DNA from 4 places in the Halomonas sp. 141 genome. Region 3 is predicted to be linked to each of the others. Evidence: predicted binding sites of a transcription regulator. Region 3 holds the regulator's gene; each other region holds the start of a gene.

Region 1 (5,837 bases), on a different contig from region 3:
GGCTTTGTCTACTCGGCGCGACTGGCTCTTCACGCCTTGCCCTTCACGACTTACCCTTCACCGTTAGACAGCGTCTTTGCCGGTTTCGCCGGTACGGATACGAATCACCTGCTCCAACGGCATCACGAAGATCTTGCCATCGCCGATCTTGCCCGTATTGGCCACTTGGGTGATCGCATCGATGACCTGTTCGGCCATATCATCGTCCACGGCTACTTCCAGCTTAACCTTGGGCAGGAAATCCACCACGTATTCCGCCCCACGATACAGCTCTGTGTGGCCTTTCTGGCGACCAAAGCCTTTCACTTCCGTCACCGTAATACCCTGCACGCCGATATCGGAAAGCGACTCGCGTACGTCATCAAGCTTGAACGGCTTGATAATGGCTGAGATTAATTTCATGACCACATCCTCTGGTTATGCAACGGTTGTCTTGACCGGATACAAGGCGGCGCGACGTTGACCCTCCTCACGCCCGTTGCACTTAGCATACACCCGCCAGCCCCGAGAATAAAAAGCCCTTGTGCCTGGCACGTATATGCGCCGCTACATACGGCAAAAGGCCTCCCATCGGGGAGGCCTTGAGTAGCAGTGCCGCTTGCTATGGCACGGCGCTTATTTCTTGACGCCAAACTCAGGGTAGGCTTCCAGGCCACACTCTGCGATATCGACGCCTTCGTACTCTTCTTCTTCGCTGACACGGATACCCATGACCGCTTTCAGCACCAGCCACACCACCAGGCTCGCCAGGAACACCCAGCCGAAGATGCCCACGATACCGATCAGCTGTGCACCGAAGGACGCATCGCCATTGTTCAGCGGCACGGCCAGCACACCCCAGATACCCACGACACCGTGAACCGAGATAGCACCCACAGGGTCATCCAGCTTCAGCTTGTCCAGCGTGACGATGGCAGCGACCACGATCAGGCCACCGATGGCACCAATCAAGGCGGCACCCAGCGCAGAAGGCGACAGCGGGTCTGCGGTAATGGCGACCAGGCCTGCCAGCGCACCGTTCAGCGCCATGGTCAGGTCCGCCTTGCGGAACCACAGTTTGGCCAGCACCAGGGCTGCAATCACGCCACCCGCGGCCGCCGCATTGGTATTCACGAACACTTGAGCAACGTTGTTGGCCGACACGGCATCCGACATTTTCAGCTCGGAACCACCGTTGAAACCGAACCAGCCCATCCATAGGATGAAGGTACCCAGCGTGGCCAGCGGCATGTTGGCGCCCGGAATCGCGTGGATAGAACCGTCCTTGCCGTACTTGCCCTTACGGGGGCCCAGTACCAGCACACCTGCCAACGCTGCAGCGGCACCGGCCATGTGGACGATACCCGAGCCCGCATAGTCAGAGTAGCCAACGCCATCCAGCCAGCCACCGCCCCAGGTCCAGTAGCCAGACACCGGGTAGATGAAGGCGGTCATGACCACGGCAAACGCCAGGAAGGCCCACAGCTTCATACGCTCGGCCACGGCACCAGAGACGATCGACATCGCCGTTGCGACGAATACGACTTGGAAGAAGAAGTCCGAACGCATGGAGTAGTAAGGGGCATCCTCACCACCGGCCAGCACCGCATCGACGCTGTTCTCGGCACCGATCAGGAACCCAAGGCTGGGCAGGAAACCGCCTTCGCCGCTGGAGTACATGATGTAGTAGCCCACCAGCAGGTACATGGTGCAGGCAATGGCAAACAGCGCAATGTTCTTGGTCAGAATTTCAGCGGTGTTCTTGGAACGCACCATACCGGCCTCGAGCATCGAGAAGCCGGCGGCCATCCACATGACCAGTACGCCGCAAATCAGGAAGTAAAACGTATCGAGCGCGTAGCTCAATTCTGTAAGCTCGTTCATCAGGTGTTCCCCGTGATCCAAGAGAAGTTATTGGTGGGTCGTCGTTGTGTAGGCTGGCCTATACCGCGTCGGCGCCGCGCTCTCCGGTACGAATACGAATGACATCTTCCAGCGGCGTCACGAATACCTTGCCGTCACCGATCTTGCCGCTGTTGGCAGCGCTGCAGATGGCATCCAGCACGCTCTCCAGACGCGCATCGTCCACGGCCACTTCCACTTTCACCTTGGGCAGAAAGTCCACTACATACTCGGCACCGCGATACAGCTCGGTGTGGCCTTTCTGGCGACCAAATCCCTTGACCTCAGTAACCGTAATCCCCTGCACGCCGTTGTCGGCGAGTGCTTCACGAACGTCGTCAAGCTTGAAAGGCTTGATGATAGCGGTGATGAGTTTCATCCCGGATCTCCCCTGCTGGTTCAGTCCCACTCGGTGGAGAGCGGCGTGGCCGCCCGAATTTAGTGCTTGCCCTACTAATGCTCATACCGTGCCACTGGTTTTTTTCTTATTTAAATTCATGCCCTTAAACATTAAAAAATACGTTTCAAGAGCATCAGCAGGGCGACTATCCACCTCCTCCTACCCGCCACTGCACTAAAAAAGCACATCACCAAAAGCTCAATGCTTCTTTTTGATGCACGAGCGCATTGCAGGAGAAAACGCACGCGGGGCATGCGGATTGCCAAAGGGTTGCGTATCCTTACAGGTAAGCTATCCACATTTATGCGCCACCGTTTAAGGAGAGAGCCATGACGCCCCAGGATCGCATCAGCCGTTTAGCCCAGCAGATAGGCGACCGTTTACAGAACGCTTCCCAGGCCCCGGAAGACATTCAGAAAGGCGTGCAGCAAGTGGTGCGGGGAGCCTTCGACCGCCTGGAGCTGGTATCACGGGAAGACTTTGATATCTTGATGGATGTACTGCAGCGCACGCGCGCGCGCGTCGAGGCGCTGGAGCGTCAGGTAGCCAGCCTGGAAGCCACGGTGGAAGCAGCCAGCGCCGCACAGGCCACGCCCATGGAAGCCGAAGTACCACCAGCCCCCGCAGAGCCTGCCGAGCAAGACAAACCCACCCCAGGCAAGCCAGGCTGAAACAACGCTGGGTGCCTTTCCACAGGCCCCAGCATCTCCCTCCCCAAAAAATGAACAATAATCAATATCATTGACAGCATGAGCGAGCATGCTATCGTGCAGACTCGGCGTTAAATCTATCGGCGCTTTTTAGCACCATCACAGCGCATTTTTCAGGTCATTTAGCCCATCAGCTCATTGCCTCATGCTCCAGCCCTCCTGCGGTGCACCATCTGATATCACGCCATATCACGCCACACGCAGGTATATGACTTGGCTGGGCATCGCCCACCTTCGCCAATCACAAGGCGCTGCAGGCAATTCCGACGCCCCCTTGGTGACCGTTGACCCACTGCCTGCCCTCCGCCCTCCGCCCAGCGCTTTGCCCGCGAGCTGACCAACGCACTGTACGAACCGCGTGGCGAGCCAGGGTCATTGGCGTCTTACCCTAGGCGGCTTTTCCGGCCACTCCGGTAAAAAAATTTCGCCCTCAATCGTATCAATGACCTCATCAAACTGCTCAGGCGCGTGTTTCACCCCACACTCCCACACCACCACGACTCGCCACCCTATGGCCTCCAGCTCAGCCCGTTTACGCGCATCTCTACGCACATTCTCAGCGAGTTTGGTTTGCCAAAACTGCTTGCGGCTCGATGGGGTGGTGGCATAGAAGCACCCTTCATGCCGATGCCAGAAGCACCCGTTGACGAAGATGGCGACCTGATAGAGCGGGATGGTGATGTCGGGCTTGCCGGGAAGCTCAGTCGAATGAACGTCAAAGCCGATATGACGCTGCTCCAGAGCGGCCTGGACAAACCGCTCTGGAGCCGTGTTCTTACCCTGAATGGAAGCCATCATGCGTGATCGAGTCAAGCGATCGACAATATCAGCCAAGGTACTCGCCCTTTCATCTGAAGGATAGAACCGCTGCAAAAGACGATGGCCCGCTCCCCCGGCACCGATCGTTTAGGCCAGGCAATCACAGCGCAAGGGGCATCTCGTACTGTTGCGGGTCGTCATCCGCTTGAAGGGCTACCGTCTTGGCGGCGGCAGCCAGTATCCGTGGCTCCATCAACCTTGCCACGGCTTCGAACACAGGCACCACTACCGAATTGCCAAACTGACGGTATGCCTGCGTATCGGACACCGGGATGACGAAACGGCTTTCTCCCGGCTGGTCAAAGCCCATCAACCTGGCGCACTCCTGGGGGGTCAGTCGTCTGGGCCGATGCTTCTGATTATGGTCACTATAGAAGTCCATGGCGTCATCGAAGCCTCGATCCACCAGAATCTCCGAACCGTCCTTGTGATAACGGGCAGAGAGCGTACGGGCGACATCGTTGGGCCGCGTCAAGCCAAAACCGAAACCGTTGCCTTTTGCACGATGCTTCTGGGCGTACTTGTACAAGTACTCCCATAACTTCGGCGTCAGGATGTACTTGTCGTCGACCTCCGGGTCCAGCAGGTCACCAAAGGCTGGGCGCTCCTTTGGGTACATTTTATGGATATCCCTCAGGGTAAACCCTTCATGAACACCCAGATCTCGACGGAACCCCACCAGAACGATGCGTTCGCGATGCTGCGGCAGAAAGTGCCGCGCGTCGATGACCTTGGGATCCTGCCCTTTGGGCGAGTTCACATCCGCCACGTCATAGCCTAGCTCATCCAGCGTCTCACAGATGATCCTGAACGTTTTGCCTTTGTCATGGCTCTTGAGGTTCTTGACGTTCTCCAGCAGGAAAGCGGCGGGCTGCTTGGCGGCCAGAATACGCGCCACATCGAAGAACAGCGTTCCCTGCGCATCACACTCGAAACCGTGCTTTCGACCAAGGGAGTTTTTCTTCGACACACCGGCCAACGAAAACGGCTGACATGGAAAGCCCGCCAGCAGTACGTCGTGATTGGGAATCTGCCGATCGATGTGCCTGTACGCCGTCTCTTCGTCGATGCTCAGGTCGCCGCTCAGCGTGACTTCACGAATGTCCTCATTGAACCGGTGCTTGCGCGGGTCACAAAAGTGATTGGCCTTGTAGGTACGAACGGCATATTTATTCCACTCCGAGGTAAAGACGCACTCGCCTCCAATCGCCTCGAACCCCTTGCGTATGCCACCGATCCCGGCGAACAGGTCGATAAACCGAAAGGACGGCTGAAGGTCACTGGGCCGGGGAGCAGGCAACATGGACACCATTTGCTGATAAGCCGCACGCGTTACTTTCGGCTCCGCCTTACCCTTGGCCCAGCGGTTGATGGTCTCGCGACACCAGCTCCCCTTGTCAGCCATGGCGAGCGCCTCGGCGATGGCGCCCTGATCATAAATCTCCAGAAGCTTATCCAGCAGTGCTCGCTCGCTGAGCGCCTCGTAAGGCGACGGAGAGGCGCTCGGCAGGCTGGCAACCACGCCAGAACTTGCACCTGTTTGGACATCGATAAGGTGAGACATGCAAACCTCTGGGTCAAATCTGTGACAATGGCGCACGATTGTATCCCAAAAAACGAGATCCGCGAAGCGTTTACGGATGAATTCGGCTGTCGTACAACATCTGCTCCGTCACTGGCTGGTCAAGCTCCCCCATCGCCGCAAGGCGAATGTTTTTGGCGACGTCATCGACCGCATCATCCAGGGTTCCCAGCAGCTGGAACTCGGCGGCATTCACATAGCGAGCCTTCTGGCGGTCCGTGCCGGTAAACGACTGCTCAGCCCCCGTCTGCCATGACGGACGCTCACGTATCTGGCGCAAGGTGGGCGTGTCCAGCAGTTTCGCCAACAGCAACACGCGCTTACGCTCACCGATACGGTTAAGCAGGTAGCCCGTTCCGCGCTGTTTGTCCCAGATCGGTTTGACCATGATCATGTGCAGCGTCTTGATCCCTTTACGCGCCAAGTCCTGCATGACCTGTAACTG
Region 2 (5,837 bases), on a different contig from region 3:
CTCGCATGAGCAGCATCGTCGAGACGATCAATGCGATTGCCTTCCAGACCAATATCCTGGCGCTGAATGCCTCCGTGGAAGCCGCCCGCGCCGGGGAACAGGGTCGCGGTTTTGCCGTGGTGGCCAATGAGGTACGCCAACTGGCCAGCCGCTCCGCTTCTGCCGCTCAGGAGATCAAGGGGCTGATCGAGAATGCCGATGCCCAGGTGGTGGAAGGCAGCCGCCGAGTGCGCAGTACCGGCGAAGTGATCAATGGCATGGTGGGCGATATTCAGCAGCTCAGCACGCTGGTTCAGGAGATCTCTGCGGCCACCATCGAACAAAGTAGCGGCATCGAGCAGGTCAACCAGGCCGTGACACAGATGGATCAAATGACTCAGCAAAATGCCGGGCTGGTGCAGCAGAGCAACCACGCTACCCAGCAATTGGCGCATTTGAGCACTCAGCTGCGTCAGATGGTCAGCAACTTCAAGCTCAATGCCCAGCGGCGTCAGGCCACTGAGCTGTCGCTCACGCCGCCACGCCAATCTACCCACCACGACGACTTCTAGAAACGTCCCCCGGCAGCGCTATCCAGTAACGCTATCCAGCAACGCTGTTAACCCCGATGTTTCACCACAGTAATCGCGAACGCCTTTGACAGCGCACACCCTTGTAGGGTGTGCGCCAAGGCCAGCAGCCCTTGTCAGCAAAGGGCCGCCATGGCGACACCGGCTACACCTTGCCCTGGTTATCCAGCGCAACGGCTTCGTGCATGCGGGTCAGCAGGTCGGGTACAGCAGCCTGCACTCGGTTCCAGCTGGGAATGAACGGGCGCTCACGCGGGTTGTCGAGAAACAGGTTACCGGCTTCCAGCAGGTTGCTGGCAAACAGCTCTACTGCCTGCTCTTCGCAGTGACGGTCGAGGCTCAAACCGTTCATGGTAGCGTCGTGGTCGTAGGCCTCGATCAAGTCCAGCGCCAGCCGATAATAGGTTGCCTTCAGTGTACGGAAATCCTCGCTGCTGAAGCTCACCCCGTGGGTCGCCAGCTTGCGGTAAAGGGCCTTGGCGATATCCAGACTCATGCGGTTCAAACCACCGCTGGCATCCTCTTCGCTCACTGGCTGGTGTTTGTGGTCATAGGCATCGGCAATATCTACCTGGCATAGCTGGCGATGCGAGTAGTTGCGCTGTAGCTCCGAGAGCACGCCAATTTCCAGCCCCCAATCGGCGGGAATACGAATGCCCTCCAGCACGTCGCTGCGCATGGCAAACTCCCCCGACAGCGGGTAGCGGAAACTGTCCAGGTAATCCAGATACGGTAGCGGGCCGCACACGGTCTTCAACGCTCGCAGCAGCGGCGTCACCATCAAGCGAGACACCCGGCCATTCAGCTTGCCTTCGGCGATGCGCGGGTAGTAGCCCTTGCAGAAGCTGTAGTTGAAGCGTGGGTGCGCCACCGGGTACATCAAGCGCGCCAGCAGGCTACGGTCATAGGTGAGAATGTCGCAGTCGTGTAGCCCAACCACGGTCGAGCGCCCGGAGGCCAGCACATAGCCCGCGCAATACCACACGTTGCGCCCCTTGCCAGGTTCCAACGCTCCCAGCCCGTGGTGTTCGAGCTCGGCATCCAGCTCACGCAGCCGGGGCCCATCGTTCCATAGAATGCGGGTGTGCTGCGGCAGGCGTGAGAAAAACTCGCGGGCATAAAGAAATTGTTCGCGATCGGCCCGGTCCAGTCCAATCACGATTTCGTTGAGATACGGCACTTTGGCCAGCTCGTCCACAATGGCCGAGAGTGCAGGCCCTTCCAGCTCGGAAAACAGCGACGGTAGAATCAGCCCCATGGGGCGGCGCTTGGCAAATTGGCACAGCTCCCGCTCGAGCTCTTCCACGGGGCGACGGGTCAGGTTATGAAAATCGGTGATGACGCCATTCTGATGAAAATCACTCATGGGCACTTCCTCGTTGGGTTAAGCCGTGGCCGCTTGCTGGTGGGATTCCGCCGCTAATCGGCGGTCGTCTCGCCCCCACCAGTGAGCCACCCCCTCGGCCCATCCGGCTGGCCCGGTTGCCTGGGTGCGATACAACGCCCGGTTGTGCGGTGCCACCATCAAGTCATGGCAGCCCTTGATCACCACGGCCTGGTCCACGGCTTCCAGCATGGAAACGTCGTTGGGGCCATCGCCGAGCCCCAACGCCAGCGGCTGGCGCCCGCGCAGCGCCGCAAAGCGCTGGATCAACCAGGTCACCGCACTCCCCTTGCCTGATGCCTGCGCCATGACGTGCCAAAAACGCCCGCCCTGGGTCATGGTCAAACCATCGCCCTCCAGCGCCTCGCGCAGGGTCTCCAGGGCACGCTCGTCGTCTTCCCAGATCAGCGGCTCGCTGCCCTCACGCCGTTTGGCCGCCTTGGCCCGAGGCTCGTCCAGGCCGGTTCTGGCGATGACTTCCGCCACCTGCATCTCTCCCATGGGCGTAAACCGCAGGTTGAGGCGCTGCTTCCAGATGGCCAACCGCGCACGGATAAAGCGGATATCGACCCCCGTGTGCTTGATGACCACGCCGTCTGGCCCGCTGCCTGGCCGATCAAGGCTGGCATGGCACCAGCCTGGCGGCAGGCCAATCACGGCACCGTTTTCAGCAATGAAGGGCGTCGCTGTCAGCCCCAGGGCTTCACGCAGCGGCAGTAGTTCTGCCCGAGTTTTGCTGGTCACGGGAATCACCGGGACACCCAGCTGCTTGAGACGAGCAAGCCAGGGAGCGGCAGGCGAAAAATCATAGCTATGGTGGTCCAGCAAGGAACCGTCGAGATCAGTGACCACCAAACGCGGCTGTAACGCGGGATCAAGTAGTTCAGGACTAGCGAACTCGGTCATGGCAGCACCTTCTGCAAACTGAAATCAGGTCACCCAAAAGCCCAACGTAGCCATCTTTTGAGATCAATACCCAAGGTAGACAACCACCAAAGCAAAATGCATGCCAAGATGCTTTAATTAAATAAAATCAAAAGATTAAAACACGATTCAAGCGATGCCAGAGGAAGCACCAAAATAGGGCAACCCATGACGCACCAAAATAGAGCATGAGAAAGAGGCAGGGAGGTCGGGGAAATAGTGCTGAATTATTGTACAAGTCTTATCTAATCAAAACACCGAGCATAAAAAAAACAAAAAATTTGCACAAACCCTTGGCAAACATTTCAAAATAGCTATACTCGAATTGTACCCACTGACTGTCTCGTACACCCCCCTCACCTGATGTCAGTGGGCTGCAGTGAGCCAAGCCCTTTGATGCCCGCCACCCCCCTGGCGGGCTTTTTTTGTTCAGCAAAAACAAAGCAGTCCCAAGCCTGCCTGTGGGAAGCCCATTCATTGGCTTATAGCCAGAGCAGTCACCCAAGCCATCCTGTGGGAGGCCAATTTCATTGGGCGACTGCCTGGGCAGGCACCTGTGCTTGAATCATCGCGAGCTAAAGCTCCCTCCCACAAAAAGCTCCCACTAACAGCAGGGCTTCTTGAACAGTGGGAGGCCCATTCATTGGCTTATAGCCAAAGCAGCTACTCAAGCCTGCCTGTGGGAGGCCAATTTCATTGGGCGACTGCCTGAGTAGCCACCCATATCAAGCCAAATGCTGGAATCATCGCGGGCTGAAGCCTCCTCCTACAACAGTGAGCAGTCCCAAGCCAGCGCGTGAGTGCCTACTCCACGTGAATCACCACTTCGACACGGCGGTTGCGGGCGCGCCCTTCGGCGCTGCTGTTATCCTCCAGCGGGCGGGTATCGGCAAACCCGACGGCGCGCAGCCGTTCAGGTTCGACACCTGCAGCCTCCAGTGCTTCGACGATGGCAATGGCCCGTGCGCTAGAAAGCGCCCAGTTGGACGAAAACTCGGGGGTATTGATCGACTGACTATCCGAGTGCCCTTCGACCCAGACTTCACCGTCGTAGCGCTGAATGGTTTCCAGCAGGCTTCCCACCAGCGATGTACCGCCCTCGGTCAGCCCAGCGGTGGCTGAAGGAAACAGCAGCTGATCCTGCACCCGCAGGCTGATACCTTCCGCTACCCTGGAGACCTCGACGCCTTCCAGGTTCGGCAAATACAGCGATGTTTCGACGCGTTCGGACAGCTGCTCGTCCAGCGCCAAAGCGCTGCTGATGGCCTCATCGTCAATCTGTTGCACGTTGACAGGCGGTCGGTCGGTCAGCAGTACCATGTAACTGGCCAACGGCTGGCCCAGGCGCTGCGTCTCATCGACGAGCAGCGGCGTAGGCAAGGCGGGCAAGTAGCGCTCCAGCAGCGGCGCGACGGGCGATGTGTCGCTTTCGGCGGGTGCCAATGCCAGCAAGGGTGGCGCCCCCATAGGCTCGGGAACGCGCATGATCGGAGCAGGTAATCCTGCGACCCCCAGAGCCGCACTGATGGCCATCGGGCTAAGCGTGCCGGGCTCATTCAGGTAAGCGATGTTGCGCTTTTGGCGTCGCTCATCCAACAATGCGGGCAGCGGCACTTCAAGAGCAGGCACACTGCTTTCGCTGACGTCGGTGTCATCTGCTTCAGGGCTCCAACCGGGGCCGGTCACCCCGGCCGCCGCAATGATGATCACGAACAGCGCCACCAGCAGCGTCATGATGTCGATATAACTAATCATCCAGCCATTATTGCTATCGTCTTCCGGGTATGATGACAACAACGAATCGTGACGGGGGCCGCTACGGTGGTCCTCAAGCATGGGGGTTACTCATTCAAGTTTTAAACCTCGTGGCCGATCTACTATGAGCATGGCAAACTAGTCTATCAAAATGCCCTGTCAAAAAGCCGTTTACCAGCGATAAGGAACACTCGGTGCGCATTCGTCCTCTGTTGTCTCTCACTCGCCGCTACCTTGCCCCACTTGGGCTAGGCGCGGTTGGCCTGACGCTAAGCGGTTGTTTTTACGCCAATACATCACAGGCACCAATCGCCACTACCTACCCTTACAGTGAACAGCAGCGCATGCAGGCCGCGCACCATTGGAACGTGCTGGCCCAACATGAAGCCACCCATATCTTACAGCGGGAACGCGTACGGTTTCGCGACCTGTATATTACTCCTACCCATGATCACGGCCTGCACGGCTACAGTGGCGGCGAATTTGAACGTGGGTTTCGTACCTTACTCACCAGCGAACTCGTTACCCGCGGCGCCTCGGTCATGACCGAGCCAACCGATGCTACCGCAGAGGTACGCATCGGCGTAGAAACCGTCACTCACCGTGACCGAGGCTTCATCCGTCCTCCTGTGGGTGCTTTTACCGCACTCACGGCGGGCATTGCCGTTGCCACCATCCCCTATAACCAGTGGAGCGAGCCCGCCCTGGGACTTATCCCTGGCGGCATACTGGCCGATATTACTAGCGGTAGTTGGACCCACACCGGTAACGAAGAGATCATCATCACCACGCAGATCGTCGATGGCGAGCGTATTTTATACTCCTCTTCCAATATCTATTACATCAATGCTGGTGACCGTCGCCAGTATGCGCCGCACAGGGTTCCGCAAGCCCCCACGACGCCCACCGTTTCCATCACCGACACCTGGTAATGTATATGGCTACCCCTGGATCAAAGGCCCAGCGCCCCTATCGCCGCTTGGCTATCGCCGCCACCCTGCTCGCCATGCTAGGGCTGGCTGGCTGCTCGACGTTCGGCAATACCTCACCGCCGGAAGCGCCCAAACCCGACCTCTCTGCCCTGGCGCATCAAGCCGCACAGCAAATGGTTACCAATAACCCCGAACTGACCCGCTACAGCCCAATGATTGCCGCCACGTTCGTCAGCATCGACAATCTGAGCCAATCCTCCACCTTTGGCCGTA
Region 3 (5,837 bases):
CGCTCCTTGCGAGCGTTTCGCACTAGCTGGCGCAGGGTCTGGCGGTCGGCATCGGGGTAGTCGGCCAGGAATAGATCGACGGCGTCGTCGCCCTCGTCGACCAGCCGATCACGCCATTTTTCCAGACGATGAAAGGCATGGTCGCGCTGCTCTTTCTCTTGCTCGATGGCATCGAATACCCCCTGGATGGCGGCTAGATCCTCCTTGCGGATCAACTTGCCCACGTACTGCATATGGCGGCGGCGGCCCTCATGGGAGCGGATTCGAGAAGTCTCCTCGATGGCCCGCAGCATGTCGTCAGAGAGCGGAAAACGCGCCCGCTCGGCGGGTTTCATGGCAATCAAGGTTTCGCCAAGCGCCTGAAGAGCATGCATTTCACGCTTGAGCTGGGATTTACTGGGACGCTCTTCCTGCTCGTCAATATCGAGGGGCTCGGGGCGTTGCTTAGGCATACAGACACTCACTGATTTGGATTCGTCGGCAGCATTATATCAGGCTGCGACCATAACATTGATTCGCCAATGCAATTGAGGCGAAAAGGAGACCACATGGCACAGGCATTTGATGCAGCAGCGCAACAGGCGCTACTGGCGCAGCGGGCGGAAGAAGCTCTTGGCCTGGCGAAAACGCTGGGCGCCGATGCCGCTGAAGTAGGCGCCAGTGTCGACCAGGGGGTGGGCGTCAGCGTACGGCTCGGCGAGGTCGAGACCGTCGAGCTTTCCCGTGACCAGGGGATCGCCATTACGGTCTACGTTGGCCAGCGCAAGGGGAGCGCCTCCTCCACCGATGCCAGCAGCGCCTCGCTGCGCGCCACGGTGGAAAAGGCTCTGGCAATTGCGCGTTATACCGGTGAAGACCCTGCTGCCGGGTTGGCAGATGCTGCGCTGATGGCGACCCGGCTGCCGGATCTCAAGGTGCATCACCCGTGGGCGCTCTCGACCGAACAGGCCATCGAGCTGGCGCTGCGCTGTGAACAGGCGGGGCGCAGCGTGGACGGTATTCACCAGTCGGAAGGTGCCTCGTTGTCCAGTGGCGAGGGCGTTCGGGTCTATGCCAATAGCCATGGCTTTCTAGGCACCCAAAAGGGCAGTAGCCATTCGTTGTCATGCATGTTGATTGCCCAGGATGGCAAGGGTATGCAGCGCGATTATGACTACACGTCGGCGCGTAACCCTCTACAGTTGCGTGACCCGGAGGAGGTCGGGCGCGAAGCGGCTGCACGCACCCTGCGACGGCTGGGTTCGCGCAAACCGCCTACCGGTACCTTTCCCGTGCTGTTCGACCCCAGCCTGGCCGCGGGCCTGATAGGGCACCTGATGGGCGCGTTGGCGGGTGGCGCACTATACCGTGAAGCATCGTTCTTGTGTGATCGCCTGGGCAGCCCGCTTTTCCCAGAGTGGATGGGACTGGAAGAACGCCCCATGGAAGTCGGTGCCACCGCCAGTTCGCCCTTCGATGCCGAGGGCGTGCAGACCCGGGATAACCGTTTCATCGAGCAGGGCAGGGTCGCCAGCTACATGCTGTCTGCCTACAGTGCCCGCCGCCTGGGCATGCAGTCGACCGGAAACGCCGGCGGAGCGCGCAACCTGCGTCTTCTGGCCCCGCTGACATCGCGTGATGAGCTGCTGCAGCAAATGGGGCGGGGCATTTGGGTGACCGAGCTGATGGGGCAGGGGGTCAATGGCGTAACGGGGGACTACTCTCGCGGTGCCGCCGGATTCTGGGTAGAGAATGGCGAGGTGCAATACCCCATCGAAGAGTTCACCATTGCCAGCAATCTCAACACCATGTTCGCTGGCCTGGTGGGCATTGGCGACGATACCGATACGCGGGGCAGCATCCATACCGGCAGCTGGCTGGTGGATGCCATGACGGTGGCGGGCAGCTAACGAGGGTTACTGATCCTCGTCGAAACGTGCGTCGAACAGGGCCTGGATGGCATCCAGGGCCTGGTCGGCATCTTCGCCCTCTGCGGTGATGGTCAGCGAAGTGCCGCAAGGGGCCGCCAGCATCAGCAGCGACATGATGTTGGCGGCATCGGCTTTCTGCTGCTGTTTGTAAACATGAATGCGGGCTGAAAACTGCTGGCCGCACGTGACCAGCTTGGTGGCAGCGCGGGCGTGAAGGCCGCGTTGATTGGTCAGCGTTAAGGTTCTTTCAGGCACTCTGGTTCCTTTTTGCCGAGTGATATCAGGGTGAAGTCGTGTCGCTGGGGGGGATGGAAGAAGCGGCATCGACGGTAGCGGGTAATTCGCTTAGCGTGTACTGCAAGCCCAATTCCCGATGCCTGAGCTGAATGGCGCCAGTGCGCTTGACCAGCGCCTGCGCCAGTTGTTCCACCATGTAGACAGAGCGATGCTGGCCGCCAGTGCAGCCAATGGCCACGGTCATATAGCTACGTTGACTGCTTTGGTAGGCGGGCAGCCACTTGTCCAACCAGGCATGAATATCGTCACGCATGTCATCGACGATGGGGTAGCCGCCCAGGAAGGCCTGAATATTGGCATCGCGTCCGGTGAACTGCCGCAGGCTGGGGTCCCAATAAGGGTTAGGCAGGCAGCGCACGTCAAACACGATATCGGCATCCATGGGTACGCCCCGCTTATAGCCGAAGGATTCAAACGTCAGGGTCAGCTGGTCACGCCGTTGGTGAGCGACCTGATCGGTGATGCGACGGCGAAGATCGTGCACCGAGAGGCGTGACGTGTCGATCAACAGGTCGGCCAGATCGCGAATGTCGAGCAGCGTCTGCTCTTCCTTGTCGATGGCTTCTTCCAGGGTCATGTCACTATCCCGGGTCAGCGGGTGGCGCCGCCGGGTGGCCGAGTAGCGCTCCAGCAGAATGCGTGCGTCCGTGGTCAGGTAGATGACCTGAAAACGGATCTGGCGTTGACGTAGCTCTTCCAGTAACGCAGGCAACTGCTCCAGCGCCGTGGGCAGGTTGCGCGCATCGATGCTGACCGCCAGGTGAGTTCGCCCCCCTTGCTCGCGCAATTCATCGACCAGCGAGCCCAGCAGCATGGCGGGCAGGTTGTCGATGGCGTAATAGCCAAGATCCTCCAGCGCCTGTAGGGCGATGGACTTGCCGGACCCTGAGCGGCCGCTAATGATCACCAGCTGCATAGCGCATCTCTCTTGGGTATCAAAGGGATAGAGGGCTTGCCGTGTGCCTTGCTGCCTGGCAATGGCTGCGCTAGGCAGCCTGCTCGCGAATCTTGTCGGTCAGCAGCTCGAGCAATGCGCGCTGGCTACTGACATTGCGCAGCTGTTGGCGTGTGGCAGCGTCATTCATGATCGTGGCCACCTGCCCCAGCAGGGCCAGGTGCGTGTCATCGGCTTCTTCGGGAACCAACAGCACGAAGACCAGATCGACCGGGTCACCATCGATGGCATCGAAGTCGACGGGCTCGGCTAGCTTGAGAAAGCCAGCAATGGGCGTGCTGCAGTGAGGACTGCGTGCATGGGGGATGGCTACGCCATTGCCGATACCAGTGCTGCCCAGCCGTTCACGGCCAATCAGGCGACTGAAGACTTCCTGACTGTCCAGGCTGGGCGTGTTCTGAGCGATAAAGGTGCTGAAAAACTCCAGCACCCTTTTTTTGCTGCCCCCGGGCACGTCGTACAGCACGCGCTCCGGGGGGAGTATGGTTTCCAACGTCATCGGTTTAACGCACGCCAGCGCCTTGGGCGCGGGCTTGTGCTTTTTCCTTGTGTTTTACCAGCTGACGGTCGATTTTGTCCGCCAGGGCGTCAATGGCCGCGTACATGTCATTATCCTGCGCTTCCGCATGCAGGTCTGCTCCTGCGGCATGCAGCGTGCAAGCCGCTTGCTGGCGCTCCTTTTCGACAGATAAGGTGACCTGGACGGTCGTGATGTTGTCGTAGTGACGCTCAACGCGTTCCAGCTTTTCGTTTACGTAGTCACGCAAGGCGTCAGTCAGTTCAACGTGATGACCAGTGATGTTTACTTGCATTGACGTGCTCCTTATCCATCGGACTGTACTTCGATTGTAACCCTTTTTGGGCCATTGCAAAGCCCTCGCCGCGAGTTTGTTGGGCAAGAGCGTTTAACTAGCGCAAACGGCGTCGCTCGCTCGACGAAGGTATACCCATCGACTCTCGGTACTTGGCGACGGTGCGGCGTGCCACGGTAATGCCACCCTCTTCCAGCAGGGTGACCAGGCGACTGTCGGAGAGTGGCTTGCCTGGCGGCTCGTCCTGAATCAGTTTCTTGATGCGTGCTCGAATGGCCGTGCTGGAGTGGCTGTCGCCGCCCTCCTGGCCGCTGACCTGGCTGGAGAAGAAGTACTTGAGCTCGAAGACCCCGCGCGGGGTATGAATGTATTTCTGGGTGGTGACCCGGGAGATGGTCGATTCATGCATCTCTACCGCTTCGGCGATATCGGCCAGAATCAGCGGTTTCATGGCCTCTTCACCCTGCTCGAGGAAGCCTATCTGGCGGGCAATGATCTCGCGCCCCACGCGCAGCAGCGTGTCGTTGCGGCTCGACAGGCTCTTGATCAGCCAGCGAGCCTCCTGGAGGTGCTCTTTCAAAAACTGGTTGTCCTGGCTCTTGTCGGCGCGCTTGATCAGGCTGGCGTAGTCGGGCTGGATACGTAGCCGAGGCAGCGCTTCCGGGTTGAGTTCCAGATGCCAGCCCTCGTGATCGTGACGTACCACCAGGTCCGGCGTCACATAGCTGTCGTCGGTGACGCCGTAGGCGCTTCCGGGGCGAGGGTCAAGGCTGCGGATTAAACGAATGACATCGTCCAGCTGCTCGTCATCGAGGCTCAGGCGTCGTTTCAGCAGGCGCATGTCGTCCTTGCCCAGCGCTTCGAGAAACTGGCGTACCAGACGCTTGGCGGGCATCAACAGCGGAGTGTCTTCGGGTAGCGCGGCCAGCTGCAGCATCAGGCACTCGCGCAGGTCACGGGCGAACACGCCAGTAGGCTCGAACTGCTGCAGGCGCAGCAAGGTGTTTTCGACCTCGCGTTGGCTCAGGCCATCGTGGCCCTGCGCCTTGAGCCCCTCGCGGATGTCGTTGAGCGGCTGGGTCAGATAGCCGTTGGCATCCAGCGCATCGATGAGGCTCTCGGCAATGGCTTGCTCACGCGCAGAGAAGTCGGTCATGGCCAGTTGCCAGAGCAAGTGCCCGTGAAGGCTCTGCCCGGCCGCCTGGCGCTCGAAGTCCGGGCCTTCGCTACTGCCGCCCGCGCTGCCCATGTCCTGGTAGGTGTCGGACCAGTCGCTGTCCACGGAGAGCTCGTTGGGAATGCTGTCTGCCCACTCGGCTTCCTGAGGCTCGCTGACCGCCTGTTCGCCAAACTCATCCTCCTGTTCGAGCATGGGGTTGGCATCCAGCGCCTGCTGAATTTCTTGACGAAGGTCCAGCGTCGATAGCTGAAGCAGCGCAATGGCCTGCTGCAGCTGAGGTGTCATGGTCAGCTGTGTGCCGATGCGCAGTTGAAGAGAAGCTTTCATGACCATCTGAGAACCACTCGTTAATCAGAAAGCTCCACCCTAGAGCGACTCTCCGTTTGGTGCAAGTGCAATAAGCATGCCACTAAATAAAATGTCTTCGTGGGCCATTATTTAAAGGCGGAAGTCGGCGCCCAGGTAGACGTCGCGCACCTTCTGGTTATTGAGAATTTCCTGGGGGTTTCCACTGGCTATGATGTGTCCGTCGCCAACAATATAGGCAATATCGCAGATATCCAGGGTTTCACGCACGTTGTGGTCGGTGATGAGGACGCCAATATGACGCTTCTTGAGCGCGCGTATGATCGATTTGATATCGCCCACGGAAATGGGGTCGACGCCAGCAAAAGGTTCGTCCA
Region 4 (5,837 bases), on a different contig from region 3:
CATGCGGAGTCGATTTTTGCCGAAGGATTTTCCACCAAAACCGGCAAGCATCGGGGCATAGGGCTGGCCCTGGTGGCGCGGCTGTGCCGCCAGCACGGGGGCGCAGTGATGCTGGAAGAGAGCGAGCTGGGGGGCGCCTGTTTCATTGCCGTGCTGGACCGCTCGCTATGTGCCAGCAGCGATGGGCCTCGGCTGCCAGGCTAAGCGGTTCACGCTCATAATAACGAAGTCAACAAGAGGATGACGCATGTCTGCGACGCAATACGGCATTCTGGTCGTCGAAGACGATTTCCGCATCGCCGATATTCACCGCGCCTTCATCGAGCAAAGCGACGGTTTTTATGTGGTGGGTATGGCGCGCAACGGCAGCGAAGCCAAAGCGCTGATGGCCGCACACGCCTCGCAAATACAGCTGATTCTGCTGGATGCTTACCTGCCCGACGTGGAAGGGCTGGAGCTTTTGTGGTCGATTCGCCGCGACCATGTGCACGTGGATATCGTCATGGTGACGGCGGCCCGTGAGGTGGAGACCATCAGCGAGGCGCTGCGTGGCGGGGTGTTCGATTACCTGATCAAACCCATCGAAGCGGCAAGAATGAACCAGATGCTGGCGCGTTTTCGGCGCGAACGGGAGGCGCTGGCCAACCGCGCCGAGCTGAACCAGGACGAGCTGGACCATGTGCTGGCCCGGGTGACGCCCAGCGAGCCTGAACGCGCCCCTCAGCGCAGCTTGCCCAAGGGCATCGACCGCTTGACCCTGCGCCGTGTGGTGGAAGCCTTGGCAGCAGACAGCGGCGCCCTGACCGCCATGCAGGTGGCGCGTACCATGGGCGCCAGCCGTTCGACGGCACGCCGCTATCTGGAGTTTCTCGTGGCCGAGCAAGCCGTAGGCGCCGAGCTGGGTTACGGGGATGTCGGGCGACCCGAGCGGCGCTACCGCTTATTGAAGGGGGATCACGGCTGGCTGGATGCGTGAGCAAAATGAACAAAACGCTCATAAAGAACAATTTGTCGTTTATGGTCACAAGCTTGTCCTGAAAGGTGGCTTTCTTCTAACGTTCGCAGTGTAACCACAATTGCCGCGTGTTCATCACCGCGCATAACAACATAATTGACTGTGGAGAACGCCCATGACCTCGCTTTCCTTCAAGCGCGCCGCTGTATTTGCTCTGCCTCTGGCAGCCCTCGCCATGACCACTGGCGTACAGGCCCAGGAGTGGACCCCAAGCCGTTCCATCGAATTCGTCGCGCCTGCCAACCCGGGCGGTGGCTGGGATACGCTGGTGCGTACCGTTTCCCGCGTGCTGCAGGAAGAGCAGCTGGCAGACCGTAACTTTGCGGCCATCAACGTGCCTGGCGGCGGCGGTGCCGTGGCATGGGCGCAGATCGCCCGTGACAGCGGTAACCCGCACAAGCTGTTTGCCACCAGCCCGCCCATCATCCTGGTGCCGCTGGCAGGCGCCTCGCGCTACGACCACACGGATTTCACCCCCGTGGCGCGCCTGATCACTGACTACTCCATCATTCTGGTGGCGGCGGATTCCGAATATCAGACCATCACCGATCTGTTCGATGCGATGAAAGAGAACCCGCGTCTGAGCGTGGGTGGCGGCAGTGCGCCAGGCTCGATGGACCACATCTCGGTGGCTGGCCTGGCCTCTGCGGCGGGTCTCGATGCTTCCTCGGTGAACTACATCCCCTTCTCGGGGGGTGGCGATGCCATGACCAACCTGATGGGCGGCCATATCGAGGCGGTCATTACTGGCGCGGGTGAGTCCGTGGGCCAGCTGGGCGAAGGCAGCCAACTGCGTGCGCTGGGCGTCTCTGCCCCTGAGCGCCTGGGCGGTGCCCTGGCCGACGTGCCCACGTACCAGGAGCAGGGTGTGGACTACACCTTCGATATCTGGCGTGGCGTGATGGGCACCCCTGACATGCCTGCCGAAGCCGTGGCCTACTACGAAGACCTGTTTGCCGAAATGCTCGAAACCGATGGCTGGCAGCAGGCTCGCGACCAGTTGGGCTGGATCGATGCCTACCAGGATAGCGAAGAGTTTGGCGCGTTCCTGGATGAGCAGAAAGAGCAGTTCAGCAGTGTCCTGAGCGACCTGGGCTTGCTGGCTCAATAACCCCCGTTTCACCGTGCTGCCCCGGGCCTGCCAGGCCCGGGGTCACTGCCTGTGACCGTAAGCGCAACCTGCGCCTTCGGAGAGACACCCCATGACTCGATTGAACACTAATCAGTGGCTGGCCCTCGTGCTGGCGCTTTTTGCAGCCGCCTATCTAGCAATGGCCTGGCAAATTCCAACCTTTCCTCTGCCGCGTCCGGTGGATTCAGATCTTTTTCCAAAAGTGCTGGGAGTGACCTTGTTATTGCTAGCAGGGCTGCTTTTCTTTGAAAAACCGGTGCCGCTGGCAGGCGCTGACGAGATCGACGAAGAGGCCACCAACGGTCCGCTGCTGTTGACGCCCTGGGCGCGTGTGGTGGTCACCGCCGTGGCCATCGCCGCCTATGCCTTCCTGCTGGTGCCGTTGGGCTTCGTACTGGCGTCGACGCTGCTGTGCGCCGGGCTGACGGCCTATTACGGGTATCGTCGTCATGGCATCAACCTGGCGGCTTCGCTGGGGGTAGTGCTGGCGCTGTATATCACCATGACGCGCGTCATGGATGTGTATCTGCCCACTGGCCTCCTGCCGTTCTGAATACGCCGTGCCCACGCACCTGCCGTAGTTTTTTAAGAGAGATACGCCCATGGATGCCTTGAACAACTTGATGTACGGCTTTGGCATCGCGCTCGAGCCCATCAACATCGCTTACGTCTTTGCCGGTGTGTTTGCCGGTACCATCATCGGTATGTTGCCGGGCCTCGGCCCGATCAGTGCCCTGGCGCTGATGATTCCGATCACCTTCTCAATGGAGCCTGCATCAGGCCTGATTCTGATGGCGGGTGTGTATTACGGGGCCATTTTCGGTGGCTCGACCTCTTCTATCTTGCTCAATGCGCCGGGGGTGGCGGGCACGGTCGCCACCTCTTTCGATGGCTACCCCATGGCCAAGCAGGGTTTGGCGGGCAAGGCGCTGGCCATTGCCGCCTACGCGTCGTTCATTGGCGGCACCGTCTCCATCGTCTTCTTGATGCTGGTGGCGCCGCTGCTTTCCAAAGTGGCGGTCAGCTTTGGGCCTCCCGAATATTTCGCGCTCATGGTGCTGGGCCTGACGGCGGTCGTCTCGCTGTCGGACAAGTCGCTGGTGAAGGGTCTGATTGCGGCGGTGATCGGCGTCATGATCTCGATCGTCGGCATCGACATGCAAACCGGCACCGAGCGCTACACCTTTGGCTCGATTCAACTGCTCGACGGCATCGACTTCCTGGTCGTGGCGCTGGGTATCTTCGCCCTGGCGGAAGTGTTCTACATGCTGCTGCGTGGGGGCGGTGGCAAGGAAGCGCCGCGCAATGCCATTGGCTCGCTCAAGCTGAGCGGCAGTGAAATGAAGCAAATCGCAGGCCCCATCAGCCGCAGCTCGGTGCTGGGCTTCTTTACCGGTGTACTGCCGGGGGCCGGTGCCACCATTGGTTCTTTCCTGGGCTACAGCATGGAAAAACGCCTGGCCAAGGATGGTGACACCTTCGGCAAGGGCAACATCAAGGGCGTGGCAGCTCCCGAAGCGGCCAACAACGCCGCCTGTACCGGCTCGTTCGTACCACTGCTGACCCTGGGGGTGCCTGGCTCGGGCACCACGGCGGTGCTGCTGGGGGCGCTGCTGGTCATGGGCGTGACGCCTGGCCCCATGATGCTGGAGCAGCGCCCGGACGTGTTCTGGGGGGTCATTGCCAGTATGTACATTGGTAATATTTTCCTGCTGGTACTCAACCTGCCGCTGATTCCGCTGATCGCCAAAATTCTCGATATGCCGCGTCCGCTGCTGCTCTCGATGATCCTGATCTTCTGCATGATCGGTGTTTACGGCATGAGCTTCAGCGTCTTCGACCTGCTGCTGCTGCTGGGCTTCGGCCTGATCGGCCTGGGCTTGCGGCTGTTCGGCTTCCCCACGGCGCCGCTGATTCTGGCGCTGATCCTGGGCAGCCTGATGGAAGAGTCCATGCGCCGCGCACTGCAGATTTCCGGAGGTGACTGGTCCATCTTCATCGACAAGCCTATTTCACTGTCACTGCTGATCATTGCGGCTCTGTCGCTGGGCATGCCGCTGCTGAAAAAGCGCCGCAAGCAGAAGGCCATGGCCGCCAAATAAGCGATTGTTGGGTGGTGGTGATGGAGTGAGTTTTGGCGTTGTCAGCGCCCGGGGGGAACCCCGGGCGCTTTTTTGTGTGCATGCACCCCTCTTTGGTGCAAGGCGCTTTGCTGGTGCATGACAACTGTGCATGGTGCCTCTCGGCTTGCCCTGAATTAGTGCGTCTGGCGCAATGCGGGTTTTTTTGAGTATCGCTAACTGTCTGATTGTCATTGTCTTAATAGGCTTTGATTCAATCTGGCGCACCCCTTGCAGTGTGAAAGGTGGATTAGCCCACGGCGGGCGAATGCCCGCTCTACGCGCCTATAACAAGCCCCTTCCAAGGGGTGCAAGGAGGTTCAAGTGACCACATCGCAACGCAAGACACACCCTCGTACCCTTGGCCGTTTCGCCACGGCCGCCCTGGCCGCCGCCATCATGGGCGCCAGCGCCCAGGCCGTTGCCCAGGACAACGACCCGATCAAGGTGGGTATTCTGCACTCCCTCTCTGGCACCATGGCCATCAGCGAATCGACCCTGAAAGACACCGTCGAAATGCTCATCGACCAGCAGAACGAAGCCGGTGGCCTGTTGGGGCGTCAGTTGGAAGCCGTGGTGGTCGACCCCGCTTCCAACTGGCCGCTGTTTGCCGAGCGTGCCCGCGAGCTGCTGGCCCAGCATGAGGTAGACGTGGTGTTCGGTAACTGGACCTCGGTATCCCGCAAGGCGGTACTGCCGGTGTTCGAAGAGCTGAACGGCCTGCTGTTCTACCCGGTACAGTACGAAGGGGAAGAGTCTTCCGAGAACGTCTTCTACACCGGCGCGGCACCCAACCAGCAGGCCATTCCTGCGGTGGAGTATCTGATCAACGAAGTCGGGATCGAGCGTTTCGCGCTGATCGGCACCGACTACGTCTATCCGCGCACCACCAACCGGATTCTGGAAGCCTTCCTGAAGGATGAGCACGGGGTGGCCGAAGAAGACATCATGGTCAACTACACCCCGTTCGGCCATTCGGACTGGCAGAACATCGTCTCTGAAATTCGTCGCTTCGGTGAAGAGGGCAAGCCCACGGCGGTGGTCTCCACCATCAACGGCGATGCCAACGTGCCGTTCTACCGTGAGCTGGCCAACCAGGGGATCGATGCCGCGGATATTCCCGTCATCGCCTTCTCGGTGGGTGAGCAGGAGCTGTCCGGTATCGATACCGGGCCGCTGGTGGGCCACTTGGCCGCCTGGAACTACTTCATGAGCGTGGACACCGACGCCAACTACGACTTCATCGACGCCTGGATCGACTGGACGGGCGATGAAGAAGCGGTCACCAACGACCCCATGGAAGCCCACTACATCGGCTTCAACATGTGGGCCGAAGCGGTGCGCAAGGCGGGTACCACCGATGTCGACGCGGTGAAAGATGCCATCATCGGCGTGACCGTGCCTAACCTTTCCGGTGGCTATGCCGCCATGATGCCCAACCACCACATCACCAAGCCGGTATTGATCGGTGAAGTGCAGGACAACGGCCAGTTCGACATCGTCTGGCAAACGCCGTCCACCGTGGCAGGCGATGCCTGGTCGGATTACCTGCCGGGTTCTCGCGACCTGA

Evidence for each region. Region 3 encodes sigma-54, which starts transcription at its own class of promoters, with help from an activator protein. Its sites were predicted from a motif close to TGGCACNNNNNTTGCTNT; they were not measured.
Region 1: CWI66_RS09770 (P-II family nitrogen regulator) is a predicted target of sigma-54. The motif match lies at 2,337-2,354, and genes of this name have one in related genera.
Region 2: CWI66_RS11550 (HAD-IIB family hydrolase) is a predicted target of sigma-54. The motif match lies at 2,948-2,965, and genes of this name have one in related genera.
Region 4: urtA (urea ABC transporter substrate-binding protein) is a predicted target of sigma-54. The motif match lies at 4,488-4,505, and genes of this name have one in related genera.

What each region holds. Positions count from the first base shown of each region.
Region 1 covers NZ_PINZ01000018.1:101-5,937, forward strand. The annotation lists gene glnK (P-II family nitrogen regulator) at 64-402, opposite strand; gene CWI66_RS09765 (ammonium transporter) at 616-1,863, opposite strand; gene CWI66_RS09770 (P-II family nitrogen regulator) at 1,922-2,260, opposite strand; gene CWI66_RS09775 (accessory factor UbiK family protein) at 2,611-2,952, shown strand; gene CWI66_RS09785 (very short patch repair endonuclease) at 3,364-3,825, opposite strand; gene dcm (DNA (cytosine-5-)-methyltransferase) at 3,911-5,374, opposite strand; gene CWI66_RS09795 (hypothetical protein) at 5,445-5,837, opposite strand, start outside.
Region 2 covers NZ_PINZ01000024.1:40,411-46,247, reverse strand. The annotation lists partial or broken gene CWI66_RS11560 (methyl-accepting chemotaxis protein) at 1-465, shown strand, start outside; gene CWI66_RS11555 (glycosyl transferase) at 715-1,935, opposite strand; gene CWI66_RS11550 (HAD-IIB family hydrolase) at 1,954-2,859, opposite strand; gene CWI66_RS11545 (OmpA family protein) at 3,682-4,713, opposite strand; gene CWI66_RS11540 (hypothetical protein) at 4,827-5,564, shown strand; gene CWI66_RS11535 (FlgO family outer membrane protein) at 5,570-5,837, shown strand, end outside.
Region 3 covers NZ_PINZ01000002.1:96,561-102,397, forward strand. The annotation lists gene yjgA (ribosome biogenesis factor YjgA) at 1-452, opposite strand, end outside; gene pmbA (metalloprotease PmbA) at 549-1,889, shown strand; gene CWI66_RS01805 (HPr family phosphocarrier protein) at 1,896-2,165, opposite strand; gene rapZ (RNase adapter RapZ) at 2,191-3,123, opposite strand; gene ptsN (PTS IIA-like nitrogen regulatory protein PtsN) at 3,194-3,661, opposite strand; gene hpf (ribosome hibernation-promoting factor, HPF/YfiA family) at 3,666-3,974, opposite strand; gene CWI66_RS01825 (RNA polymerase factor sigma-54) at 4,072-5,487, opposite strand; gene lptB (LPS export ABC transporter ATP-binding protein) at 5,593-5,837, opposite strand, start outside.
Region 4 covers NZ_PINZ01000015.1:7,098-12,934, forward strand. The annotation lists gene CWI66_RS08800 (ATP-binding protein) at 1-204, shown strand, start outside; gene CWI66_RS08805 (response regulator) at 248-976, shown strand; gene CWI66_RS08810 (Bug family tripartite tricarboxylate transporter substrate binding protein) at 1,131-2,126, shown strand; gene CWI66_RS08815 (tripartite tricarboxylate transporter TctB family protein) at 2,218-2,700, shown strand; gene CWI66_RS08820 (tripartite tricarboxylate transporter permease) at 2,750-4,249, shown strand; gene urtA (urea ABC transporter substrate-binding protein) at 4,592-5,837, shown strand, end outside.